DNA from 2 places in the Vibrio sp. 16 genome. Region 2 is predicted to be linked to the other one. Evidence: predicted binding sites of a transcription regulator. Region 2 holds the regulator's gene; the other holds the start of a gene.

Region 1 (6,235 bases), 1.4 Mb from region 2:
CAACGAGTACCAAAAAATACAACGCGCAAGTCGAGTTAGAAAACGGCGCCAAACCCATCATACAAAACGTAAACCACGTTAACCCATTTTATCCAATTTGGCCTGATATTGCTGTTGCAACGAGGGGTTTCCTGCCTGCTCTTCTAGATTGATCAGTAATTTGAGCGACGGCTTTTGCAGTCCATAAGATTGGTGGAACTTCATCAATCGGATGCGAGCCTGAGTATATTCCCCATCCTCAATCTCTAGCTTAGCAAGGTGCAAAATTGAGCTCGCGCGATATGGGTCATGATCGAGTGTGCGAGTAAAGTAGTATTTGGCTTGTTCGTTGTTTCCTGCTTTTAAGGCGCACATCGCGGCGTTTTCGTAACTACCAGAAATCAAATAGTAATAAGGTTGATCGATGGCTGCATTAAAGTATTTGTCAGCGCTGTTGTAGTCACCTTGTTTACAAAGAAAGGTACCAAAGTTATTCAGCACGTTTCCGTTTCTTGGATGTTGCTTGAGCGCCGTTTTGTACATTTTCTCGGCAGATTGGGTTTCACCTACTTTTTCAAAATAGTGTGCCATTGAAAGTTGGGCGCGATAGTAATTGGGCGAGTGATCGAGTGCTTTCTCTAGGTTTTCGCGCGCTTTTACCATGTTTCCTTGTTCAAGATAACCAATACCCAGTGCGATACGGGCTTCAGCACGCTCGGTCGGGTTGAAGGAGGGATCAGACTGCTTGGTGGCGTCAACGGTAACGCAACCAGCGAGCATTAAACTAAGAATGAAAGAAAGTGAACGCATAAGCTGTGTCTTTTTAAGGGTTTAACAGCATGTATAACGTAAAGCGCGAAAGAGTTTGATGGGCTCAGATTCACTATGCGACAGACACGGCACTATTGATTGTCTAAGTTGCATATATGCCTATGAAAGGAAGAAAGGGTTCAAACGAACCCTTTCATCTTGTCTTAGTCATCTTTGGTAAAGTTTGCTTCGCTAAAGTGGTCAAGATCGTACGGCGTTTGTTGGTAAACGCAGTAGTTTAACCAGTTGGCAAACAGCAGATGCCCGTGGCTTCGCCAACTGGCGATAGGTTTATTGTCTGGATTGTTGTTCGGGTAGTAGTTAACTGGAATTGCGGGCTCCATGCCTTCACCAAGGTCGCGAATGTACTCGTTATGCAGTGTGAGGGAATCGTATTCAGGGTGACCGGTCACAAACACGTTTCGTTTATCTTTGGTGGCGGCAAGGTAAACACCTGCGACATCGGATGTAGCAAGAATATCGAGATCGGTATGTTCCTCTAAATACTCTGCGGAGAAATCGGCGTAGCGAGAATGAGGTGCTAAGAAACTGTCGTCAAACCCTCGCAAAATAGGGTGGTAAGGATGGTGAATTTGATGGTGATAAACCCCAGAGAGCTTCTCTTTGCGTGTTCGTTTGGGCAGATCATATAGCAATTTGAGACCCGCTTGCGCCGCCCAACAGACGTATAAGGTCGAAGTGACATGCTCTTTAGCCCATTGCATGATGGTCTTCAAATGGTCCCAATAGATCACGTCTTCAAACTGAACCAAGCCAAGAGGTGCACCTGTGATAATGAGTCCGTCGAAATTGCGCTCTTTGACCATTTCAAATTGGCGATAGAAGTTATCGAGGTGTTCAGTCGGTGTGTTTTTGCTTGGGCGGTTATCAATACGCAGCAGCTCAATGTCTACTTGAAGCGGACTGTTCGACAGTAGACGTAGGAACTGGGTTTCCGTCTCGATTTTCTTCGGCATAAGATTGAGGATCAGAACCTTTAGCGGACGGATTTCCTGAGTCGAAGCGCGAGACTCTGGCATAATGAAAATGTTTTCCTGTCGCAGTACGTCAGATGCAGGTAATTGATCGGGGATCTTAATTGGCACAGCTTACTCCCTAAGCATGATTATGGACGTCTATACATCCAAACTTAGCGCAATCAGAATGAGATGTCGATAGCAAATGTGTGCCAATTTCTAATACACTTGCCGCTTGGACACTCGTTTCAGCAGCAAAAAGCGACATCTGATATTCAGAAGAACTGTCACCATAACCGGAGTCAATCATGGCAAAGCGTTCACCCATCGTAGAAATCACGTCGTACGGCATCTATCAAGATTGGGACTCAAAATCTAAACACCTTCCGAAAATACAAGAGTTTACGACCAAGGTACCCGCGCAAGAGGAGACAGAGTTTGGCTTTATCGTCAATATCAAAAAAGCCAAGGGTGCAGTGATTGAGTACTGTATTGACCACCCAGGGGTAAAAGGCAAAAAGGGGCAGGTTTTGGAGCCCTTTACTGGGGAGCTTCACATTGGCAGTAATGATTGGGACTTTTACCTTGGTGATACCATCCAGCTGTTGGACCCAATTGATGGCTATGACTCTAATATCGGTAAGTGGGCGATGAGTATTCGCTTAAAAGGTGAAGTCATTGCAAGTAAAACGTTTGAGGTGTTTGCAAAAGACGAAGGCGAATTTTGGCGCAGGCGAGGTTTTTAAATGCTGAATTTCGGCATTAAGTGAATCTGTTTCACATCTCTATCAATTAAATTAGACGCATATCAAGTCGAGCGGGCGGTTATTTCTATAATATTGATAATTACTTGTAAAATTATAACAAAATCATATGAATCGATTGCGCTTGTTTAACCTTAAGCTGGAAACCAAAACCGCTCTCTACTTTATCTTTGGTCTTCTTGGCATCACCCTCAGCTGTCTCTACATTACCCGATACTTTTTTTTGCTCAGCTTAGACAGCTTAGAAACCATGGAATCTAATCGTGCCAGTGCACAGGCGCAAAGCTTAATCACGACCATGGTTCAAGAGCTAGAGGTCCGCTCTTATGATTGGGCATACTGGGACGAGACGCATGAATTGCTGTTAGGTGCGAGCTTAAGTGACTATCGGGAAAGAAACCTTGTCCAAGAGTCCCTTGATGCGTTGAGCTTAGACCTGATGATTTTTACTGATCTGCAAGGACAAGTTATCGATTCTATCGAGCGTCGTGACGGGGACAGCGAACCCGTCACCTTACCAGCCAAAATCATGTCTGAGCCTGCAGTCTTGGAGCACATTTCCAAGATGAACAAGGTACTGGATTCATTTCGAGAAAGTTTTAGTGGCTTGCTCACCGTTGATGACCAAGTATGGATCATCACTCTGTCCCCAGTAAGAAACAGTGATGGCACGTCAGCATCCTCTGGCTGGCTGATCTGGGGCCAAAACTTAACGGCACGTTTTCCCGGCAACTACAATTCGATCTTGATTGCTGATAATAAAATTGAGTACGTTTCTGACTCCCATCAAGGCTCGTTGGTTCCAGAGATTGAGAAAACGCGGCGAACCTTAATTCAGACCGTTGATCTCGCGGGGATGTCAGGCGAACCTGCCGCACATCTCACGACGGTGGTTGAACGTGTTCACTATTTAAAGGGCAGTGTGCTTTTTAGCTATTTGTTTGTGGCTGTCGCGATTGTTGCTGTGGTTATCTCATTGGCAACGTTTTTGATTTTTCGACGCCGAGTCGCCGTTCGCTTTTCCGATCTCGAGAAAGACATTGATGAGCTGTTTTCATCCTATCAACTGGAAGGGTTAAACCAGCCAAATAAGGATGAACTCGATCGTTTAGTTAAATTGGTCAAAACCCTAGCGAGTAATACGTCCAGTGCTCAAGAGCAGCTTCTCGATACCCAACAAAAATTTGATGCCCTGTATCAAAGCCAAACCATTGCTATGGTTTTGGTGAGAGAGCGAGAGATTGTAGACATCAATCATACCGCATTGTCCCTTCTTGACTATCAACATGAAGAAGTCGTCCACCAACCGCTGGATTTGTTGTGCCCAGACAGCGATCAACCTGAATGTCAGATCGACCGTATGTATCGCATGTACTATCAGGGGCAGACTCAGTTTGAGGCGCAAATGCTCACTAAAAATGGCGATAAAATTGATTGCCATATCGAAGTGCGCTCGATTCAGTACCAAGGCAGCGATGCAGTAATGCTCTCAATAAGGGATGTTCGCGAGAACAAGCAACAAGCAAAACTTATCGAAGATTTGGTAGAAAGGGATAATCTCTCAGGGCTGTGGAACCGTAAAGCGATCATGGAGAAGGCGCGAAATTTCGTTGAGGTTGCTCCAAACCAATTTAGCTTTTTCTATGTGACGATCCCAAGCCTAATGCATGCTTCAGAAGTGTACGGACACCAAGTCTATGATGAGTCGTTAGAGGCCATTGCAAACCTATTTGGCTCTGAACTGGGTGTGTTTCCTGTTGGTCGAATCAGCTCGCACGAGTTTTTAGTGTTAATTGAAGAACGAAAAGATTGTCACAAAGCGAAACGTGGCGCGATTCGTTTTAAAGAGGCTTTATCTCGCAAGTTGCAGATCCAAGATGTCACCATGGATTTGCAGTGTCAGATCGCCATGATTGCACCCGACATTACGCATCACTCATTGGATACCTTAATCCACGCCGCTATTCATGCAATCGAACTGGATGGCAACAAAGCTCACAACGGTGACCCCATTTATGTGGGTGAACAAACGTTTAATATTGCTCAAGCCTCCGCAGCGATTCTTAGAGATTTGAAGGGCGCGATTGAGTCTCGAGAGATTCATGCAAACTACCAACCGATTGTCGAGAGTAAAACGGGAGACATTGTCGGTTTTGAAGCCTTGGCGCGTTGGCAACATAGTGCGCATGGGTTTGTGTCACCTGGTGTTTTCATTCCTTTGGCTGAGCGACATCATCACATTATCGAACTGGGTGAGAGCATCTTGGAGCAATCGTGCGAGTTTATCCAACGGGTGAATTTAATAAGGCGTCATCAAGGGAAAACACCATTAACCATTCACGTTAATCTAAGTGCCGCGCATTTTTATCATCAAGATCTTGCTCAGTTTTTGCAACGGGTCATCGAGGACTACGCCGTACAACCGGGGCAGTTGGTGATTGAGGTGACGGAAAGTATGCTGATGGGGATTGAAGAAGAAGTCATCAACCGAATGGAGATGATCAAATCTTTGGGGGTTTTGTTTGCGCTCGATGATTTTGGTACTGGGTACTCTTCTTTCACAACCTTGTGTTGCTTCCCGCTGGATATCGTTAAACTTGATAAGTCTTATATTGATCAAGTAGAAAGCAACGATAGAGCAAAAAGCTTGGTGAGAAACATTGCCAACATGGCGCAAGAACTGGGTTTAACAACCGTTGCTGAAGGGGTAGAAACCGCATCGCAAGCGAGAAAACTGAAAAACTGGAATATTGAAGAGATCCAAGGATTCTATTTTTATAAACCTATGCCAGAGGGTGAGGTTTTAGCGCTTTTGGGTGATTGAATTAGGTAACAATCAAACACGCATAAAGATAAAAACGCTTCTAATCGAAGCGTTTTTTTGTCAGTGAAGCTGAAAAAGCAGGTAGGCATCGTGCACGCCTTGAATCAGCATTTGCATGCCAATCACGGTGAGTATTAACCCCATTAATCGAGTGACGATACTAATGCCACTTTCACCTAATTTATCGACCAACTTGGGACCAAATAGGAAGCAGATAAGAGTAATGGCACATAAAATGGCAAAGGCAGCAATCGTCACAGTGATGCTAAGCATATCGCCAGACGCCGAGTAGTTCATTGCGGTGGCTATGGTGCCAGGCCCAGCGAGAATCGGCAGCGCGAGCGGCGAAATTGCGACGTCTTTATGTTCATTCTGCTCATTTTCTGAGTGTGAATGAAGCTTCGATGAGCTGCCTTGTAGCATGTGATAGCCCACCAAAAAGACTAATACGCCGCCCGCCAAACGGAGTGCAGGTAACGTGATGCCAAACAACTCGAAGATCCCTTTACCCAGTAAGCAAAATGCTGAGACGATGAAAAACGCGGTGACCAGTGCCTTGATGGCCGTCGCTCTGCGTTCGGTTGGTGTTTGCTCTCCTGTCACACCAACAAATACCGCTGTATTGGCTATCGGATTCATCATGGCGAAAAAACCCATAAAAACGGTGACCGCGGTCGTAGTGATGTCATGCATTGCGCCGTTATCCTAAAACTGAGTGATGGTTTGCACGGTAACATGGTTTATAGCCATGCTCTACTATCTAACTTGAGCTTATCGTCTGACTCTCTTTAACGAGAGCCAAGCCACTCCAAACCAGCCAATAGATTGAAGCCATAAAAGGGTGTACTCCCATCGTATATCTGCCCAATTACCACCCATCT
Region 2 (6,235 bases):
TGTCTCTGTCAATTCGTATCGCTTTGTAATCTGGAAATAGCTGCGCGAGTTGTGCTTCTAATTGCTCAGTTCCGACACCGACCGTCACCAAGTGCGTCGAGCCACATCCTTGACACTGGTGAATAATGGGTTGCTGAGATCCACAGTGATGGCAACGAATCTCGTTACTGTACTGGTGGTAGGTATAGTAGGCATCACAGCGTTTACATTCTGCAATCCAACCACATTCGTGGCACATAAGAGCCGGAGAGAAGCCACGTCGGTTAAGAAACAGCATCACTTGATTGCCAGCCTGTAAGTGCTTACGCATTTCGGCAATCAAAGGCGCAGAGAGACCACTCTCTAAGTACAATCCTTTGATATCTAGTACTTTGTTGGTGGTTGGCGTCGCATTACCCGCTCGCTTAGAGAGGATCAAGTGGTGATACTTGCCTTGCAGTGCATTATGGAGCGTTTCCAGCGCAGGGGTCGCAGATCCAAGCACAATAGGAATCTGCTCTTTGTTCGCTCTCATAACCGCAACATCCCGAGCATGGTAACGGAGACTGTCTTGCTGTTTATACGAAGCGTCATGCTCTTCATCAACGATGATAATGCCCAAGTTGTGAAACGGCGTAAGCAATGCTGACCGAGTACCAATAACAATCCCCGCCGCGTTATCTCGAGCCGAAAGCCACGCGTTCAATCTTTCGCTATCATTCAGTCCTGAGTGAATCACTTCAACAGGAACCGTGAAACGCTTTTTGAATCGATTGATGGTTTGAGGAGTAAGGCCAATTTCCGGAACCAGGACTAACGCCTGCTTTCCTTTCTCAAGTACAGGTTTTATCAAGTTGAGATACACTTCGGTTTTACCTGATCCCGTTACCCCTTCCAGCAAAAAGCACCCAAAACCATCGATACTATTGACGGTCGCAATCGCCACCGCTTGTTCAGTGTTGAGCTTCGGCTTCTCAACAGACGCTTCAACGTCTTGGCTCCAATCTCGAATAACGGGTTTGCGCTCAATCGATTCTATCCACCCTTTCTCACTTAACGTTTTTAGAACGCTAGAACTGATGTCTTGATCAATAAACACCTGGTGAGGAACAGGTCCAAGCTCGAGCATGTGCATCACTTTCGCCTGTTGTACTGCTCGACCAAAACCCTGCATGAATTGGTCACGCCCCAGCGACGTCAGTTGCCACTCCACCAGCGCGGCAAAATCGGCAGGCTTGCCCTTTCTTAAGGCACTCGGCATAGCATTAAGTAAGGTATCGCCCAGCGGGTACTGATAGAACTGGCTACACCAATACAACAAAGAGTAAAGCGTATCTGGCCAGACAGGTTGGCTATCAAGTACTTGTTTGATCGGTTTGAGCTTATCAACCCCAAATTCCGACTCATTCACCAACGCGGTAACCACACCAACCAGAGTTTGTCGACCAAACGGCACCGACACTCGTCCGCCGATAATCGGAAACGCATGTGAAGGGATCTGATAATCAAACTGTTTGTCCAGTGGAACAGGTAACGCCACTCGCGCAATCGTTGGTCGCATAATAGCCATTAAAGAAGTGTAAAGTGAGACCAAACCAGTGTAAGGGAAAAGGTCAAAAGTAGAAAGAGACGGGATTTGCTGACCAAAACTTAGCTTGAGAGAATACCAACAAGCACCTTTGCCATATTCGGCTAAAAAAGTAGCACTTTTCTCTGTAAACGGGTTGATTCAGAGAGATGGATTCATTACTATAGCGCGCCTTAGAGATATGGCTCGCCAATGGCAGCGGTATCCAAGCTATTTTTTAACTACGTGTGGTGTCCGGCTAAGATTCGGATAGCGACACGGCCTATATTAGAGGTTCTCCCATGAAAGCTGGTATCCACCCAGAGTACAAAGCTGTTAAAGCAACATGTTCTTGTGGCAACTCTTTTGAGTTCAACTCAACTCTAGCTAAAGAGTCAATCCACCTAGACGTATGTGACAAATGTCACCCATTCTACACTGGTAAGCAACGTATCGTTGATACAGGCGGCCGTGTTGATCGCTTCAACAAGCGTTTCGGTGCTCTATCAAGCAAGAAGTAATCACTTCTTAACCGAATCTAAAAAGGACGCTCTGGCGTCCTTTTTTGTTTTTCACGTTCAGAAAAGTCTCTATTAACGCAGTGTATTGCTTCATCAATATTGAGAATTCCTAGCGACATCTCTATTCATCTGGTCTAATCTCCAGTGAATTGACACCTTTTGGCGTTACAGGTCGCATTCTGACCTTTGCAGCTTGACTTAGTTACTCTAGAATGGATTCCCCCTTTCCAAACATTAATAACGAGTACCTACACCTATGTCATCTGACAATCACCAAGAACTATCCCCTGAAGAACAATTCCGTCAACAGGCGTTGGATTACCATGCTTACCCAACAGCCGGTAAGATCTCTGTTGAACTAACCAAACCTGCGGAGACCGCAACTGACCTCGCGTTAGCATACAGCCCAGGTGTAGCGGAGCCCGTTCGTGAGATCGCACAAAACCCAGACAATGTTTACAAATATACGTCTAAAGGCAACATGGTTGCGGTTATTTCCAACGGTACTGCGATTCTTGGTCTAGGTAACTTAGGTCCGCTGGCCTCAAAACCAGTCATGGAAGGTAAATCACTGCTATTTAAACGCTTCGCTGGTTTGGACTCGATTGATATTGAAGTCAAACACCGCACTATCGAAGAGTTCGTTGACACTGTCGCTAACATTGCTGACACCTTTGGTGGTATTAACCTAGAAGACATCAAAGCACCGGATTGCTTCGAAATTGAAAAGCAACTGATTGAACGTTGTGATGTTCCTGTTTTCCACGACGACCAACACGGTACTGCAATTGTTACTGCGGCGGGCATGCTTAACGCGATCGAGCTACAAGGTAAAAAGCTAGAAGAGGCAACGATCGTTTGTTTGGGCGCAGGTGCTGCCGCTGTGGCTTGTATGGAGCTACTGATCAAATGTGGCGCGATGCGTGAAAAGATTTATATGCTTGACCGTAAGGGGGTCATTCATACTCGTCGTGACGACCTAAATGAGTACAAGCAGCTATTCGCCAACAATACCGATAAACGCACGCTTGAAGATGTGATCGAAGGCGCGGACCTGTTCTTAGGTGTATCTGGTCCTAACCTACTTCCGGCTGAGGCTCTAAAGTTGATGGCCGATAAACCTGTTGTGTTTGCTTGTTCTAACCCTGATCCAGAGATCAAACCGGAACTGGCGCATGAAGTGCGTGATGACCTCATCATGGGTACAGGCCGCTCTGACTATCCAAACCAAGTGAACAACGTTCTTTGCTTCCCATTCATCTTCCGTGGTGCATTGGATGTTCGCGCAAGTGAAATCAATGATGAAATGAAACTTGCAGCCGTTGATGCGATTCGTCAACTGGCAAAAGAAGAAGTGCCGGCAGAAGTCCTTAAAGCTGCGGGCGTAGACCACTTAGAGTTTGGACCAAGCTACATCATTCCAAAACCAATGGATGCTCGCCTACTACCTCGCGTTGCTAAAGCTGTGGCACAAGCGGCCGTTGACTCTGGCGTTGCACGTATCGATATGCCTGAAGGCTACATGGGAGCGTAATCGTCACGCCTCTGAAAACCAAAAGCCGCTAACCTAAAGTCAGCGGCTTTTTAGTATCTGAAACAAATCGACGACAGCAAATTAAGAGGTGCGTTTGTTACCAATTATGGACTAACCAAGGCGTGTTTTTATTCTTCGTCAAACGCTTCGTATTCGATCCCCATTTCTTCCATCAGTTTTTTCACTTCTGCAGGGATATCATCTGGGCGATCTTTTCTTAAATCTTCATCCGTTGGTAGTGGCTGACCGGTATAGGCATGCAAAAATGCTTCACACAATAACTCACTGTTTGTTGCATGGCGTAGGTTATTAATCTGACGACGAGTACGCTCATCCGTTAATACCTTCAATACTTTCAATGGAATAGAAACCGTGATCTTCTTTACTTGTTCGCTTTTCTTTCCATGCTCAGCGTATGGGCTTATGTATTCGCCATTCCAGTCTGCCATTGCGCACCTTAATTCATTTTTATGTTTAGTTGAGTAAAGCGCAATTTTAGCGGTATTTATAGCCACAAGCAAAGACATATAGACGTCTAGAAGTGTTGACGTCTCTAAAAATGAGAAGTAAAGTGGTGAGATATGGAGATGGAATAACATATATCTAACATCCATCAGGTATATCGTATTCCCTACAAGTTGTCACCACTGTTCGAAAGGAAACACTTATGAGCGCCCATAAGCCAGCCACCATTGCCGTACGTACTGGTATTGAATCAGACACTCAACACCACGCTGTTGTTCCCCCTATTTACCTCTCGACAAACTATGGCTTTCCAGCATTTGGTGAAGTTCCTCAGTATGACTATACCCGCTCAGGCAACCCAAACCGCGGCTTACTTGAAACCGCATTGTTTGAGTTAGAGTCAGGTAAAGGCGCGGTAGTAACAAACTGCGGCACCTCTGCGCTCAACTTATGGGTGTCTGCATTTTTGGGCCCAGATGACCTCATCATCGCGCCTCATGACTGCTACGGTGGCACATACCGTTTATTCAACACGCGCTCACAAAAAGGTGACTTCAAAGTGCAGTTTGTTGATCAATCGGACGAGCAAGCGCTCAATGCCGCCATTGCGTTAAATCCGAAACTCATCTTGATTGAAACCCCTTCCAACCCTTTAGTGCGCGTGGTCGATATCGCAAAAGTATGCGCCAAAGCAAAACAGGTTGGTGCGCTCGTCGGTGTCGACAATACCTTTTTAACACCAGTGTTCCAAAAGCCTCTCGAATTAGGCGCAGACTTCGTTATTCACTCAACCACCAAGTACATTAATGGCCACTCAGATGTCATTGGTGGCGTGGTCGTCACTAAAACCGAACAGCATGCAGAGGAGCTTGCTTGGTGGGGCAACTGTATCGGCGCGACAGGTACTCCATTTGACAGCTATATGACCCTACGTGGCATACGCACCTTAGGGGCACGCATGAAGGTGCATGAAGAAAGCTCGGCGCAAATCCTTGAGTACCTCAAAAACCAAGACCTCGTTGGAACCATTTATCATCCGAGTCTTCCGGATCATCCAGGACACGAAATAGCGAAACGACAGCAGTCTGGCTTTGGCTCTATGCTCAGCTTTGAGTTTGCAGGAAGCTTTGAGCAGCTCAAACACTTCGTTGGCCAGCTCGAACTCTTCTCACTAGCCGAGTCTTTGGGTGGCGTAGAGAGTTTGATCTGCCACCCAGCTTCGATGACGCACAGAGCGATGGGTGAAGAGGCGCTTGCAGAAGCGGGAGTCACTCATCAGTTGCTCCGCTTGTCAGTCGGTTTGGAAGATGCCGGTGACCTAATTGCAGACTTAGACCGCGCCTTTAATCAAACCAAGGAGGCATGCTAATGACTGCTTCTCGTCAGCTGCACAAATTTGGCGGCAGTAGCCTCGCCGATCCCGAATGTTACCGCCGCGTAGTCACCATCTTAAAAGAGTACTCTAACAGCGAAGACCTGATTGTCGTCTCTGCAGCAGGAAAAACCACCAACCGACTGATCGAGTTTATTGAATCCCTCAACAAAGATGGCCGACTAGCGCATGAAGTGCTGCAAAGCCTCCGCCAATTCCAAACTTCCTTGATTGAAGAGCTGATCGCACCGGACGAACAAGACGCCTTGTTGGCAATACTTCATGATGAGTTTTCAACATTAGGCGAACTGACCGCGCCACTCACTGACGCGGAGAAAGCGGCGGTGCTTGGCCACGGTGAAGTATGGTCATCACGCCTCCTAGCGGCACTCCTTAACCAAAGCGACCTAAACGCCGTTGCACAAGATGCTCGCGCCTTCTTACGAGCAGAGATCGGGACTCAGCCAGAAGTCGACCGAGGTACGTCATACCCGCTATTAAAGGAAGTGTTGGCACAGCATGCTCATCACCGAGTGGTGATTACCGGCTTTATGGCGCAAGATAACCACGGCCAAACCGTGCTGCTTGGTAGAAACGGCTCCGATTACTCCGCCACCGTCATCGGGGCACTGGCTGAAGTCAGCCGAGTGACAATCTGGAGTGATGTTGCAGGGGTATACAGCGCGGATCCACGTATCGTGAGTGATGCATGTTTACTGCCACTACTCAGACTGGATGAAGCCAGTGAACTCGCTCGTCTCGCTGCCCCTGTGTTGCATAGCAGAACGCTACAACCC

Evidence for each region. The regulator MetJ, encoded in region 2, represses methionine synthesis genes. The targets are predictions, from matches to a motif close to TTAGACNTNTANANGTCTAA.
Region 1: the regulator MetJ is predicted to act here: its motif matches at 1,918-1,937, upstream of metA (homoserine O-acetyltransferase MetA).

What each region holds. Positions count from the first base shown of each region.
Region 1 covers NZ_OY808997.1:844,273-850,507, forward strand. The annotation lists gene U9J37_RS03810 (hypothetical protein) at 1-82, shown strand, start outside; gene pilW (type IV pilus biogenesis/stability protein PilW) at 79-789, opposite strand; gene metA (homoserine O-acetyltransferase MetA) at 954-1,895, opposite strand; gene U9J37_RS03825 (DUF3859 domain-containing protein) at 2,075-2,512, shown strand; gene U9J37_RS03830 (bifunctional diguanylate cyclase/phosphodiesterase) at 2,640-5,354, shown strand; gene U9J37_RS03835 (MarC family protein) at 5,415-6,047, opposite strand; gene U9J37_RS03840 (ABC transporter permease) at 6,126-6,235, opposite strand, start outside.
Region 2 covers NZ_OY808997.1:2,269,844-2,276,078, forward strand. The annotation lists gene priA (primosomal protein N') at 1-1,540, opposite strand, end outside; gene rpmE (50S ribosomal protein L31) at 1,849-2,067, shown strand; gene U9J37_RS10360 (malic enzyme-like NAD(P)-binding protein) at 2,324-3,601, shown strand; gene metJ (met regulon transcriptional regulator MetJ) at 3,730-4,050, opposite strand; gene U9J37_RS10370 (O-succinylhomoserine (thiol)-lyase) at 4,269-5,435, shown strand; gene U9J37_RS10375 (bifunctional aspartate kinase/homoserine dehydrogenase II) at 5,435-6,235, shown strand, end outside.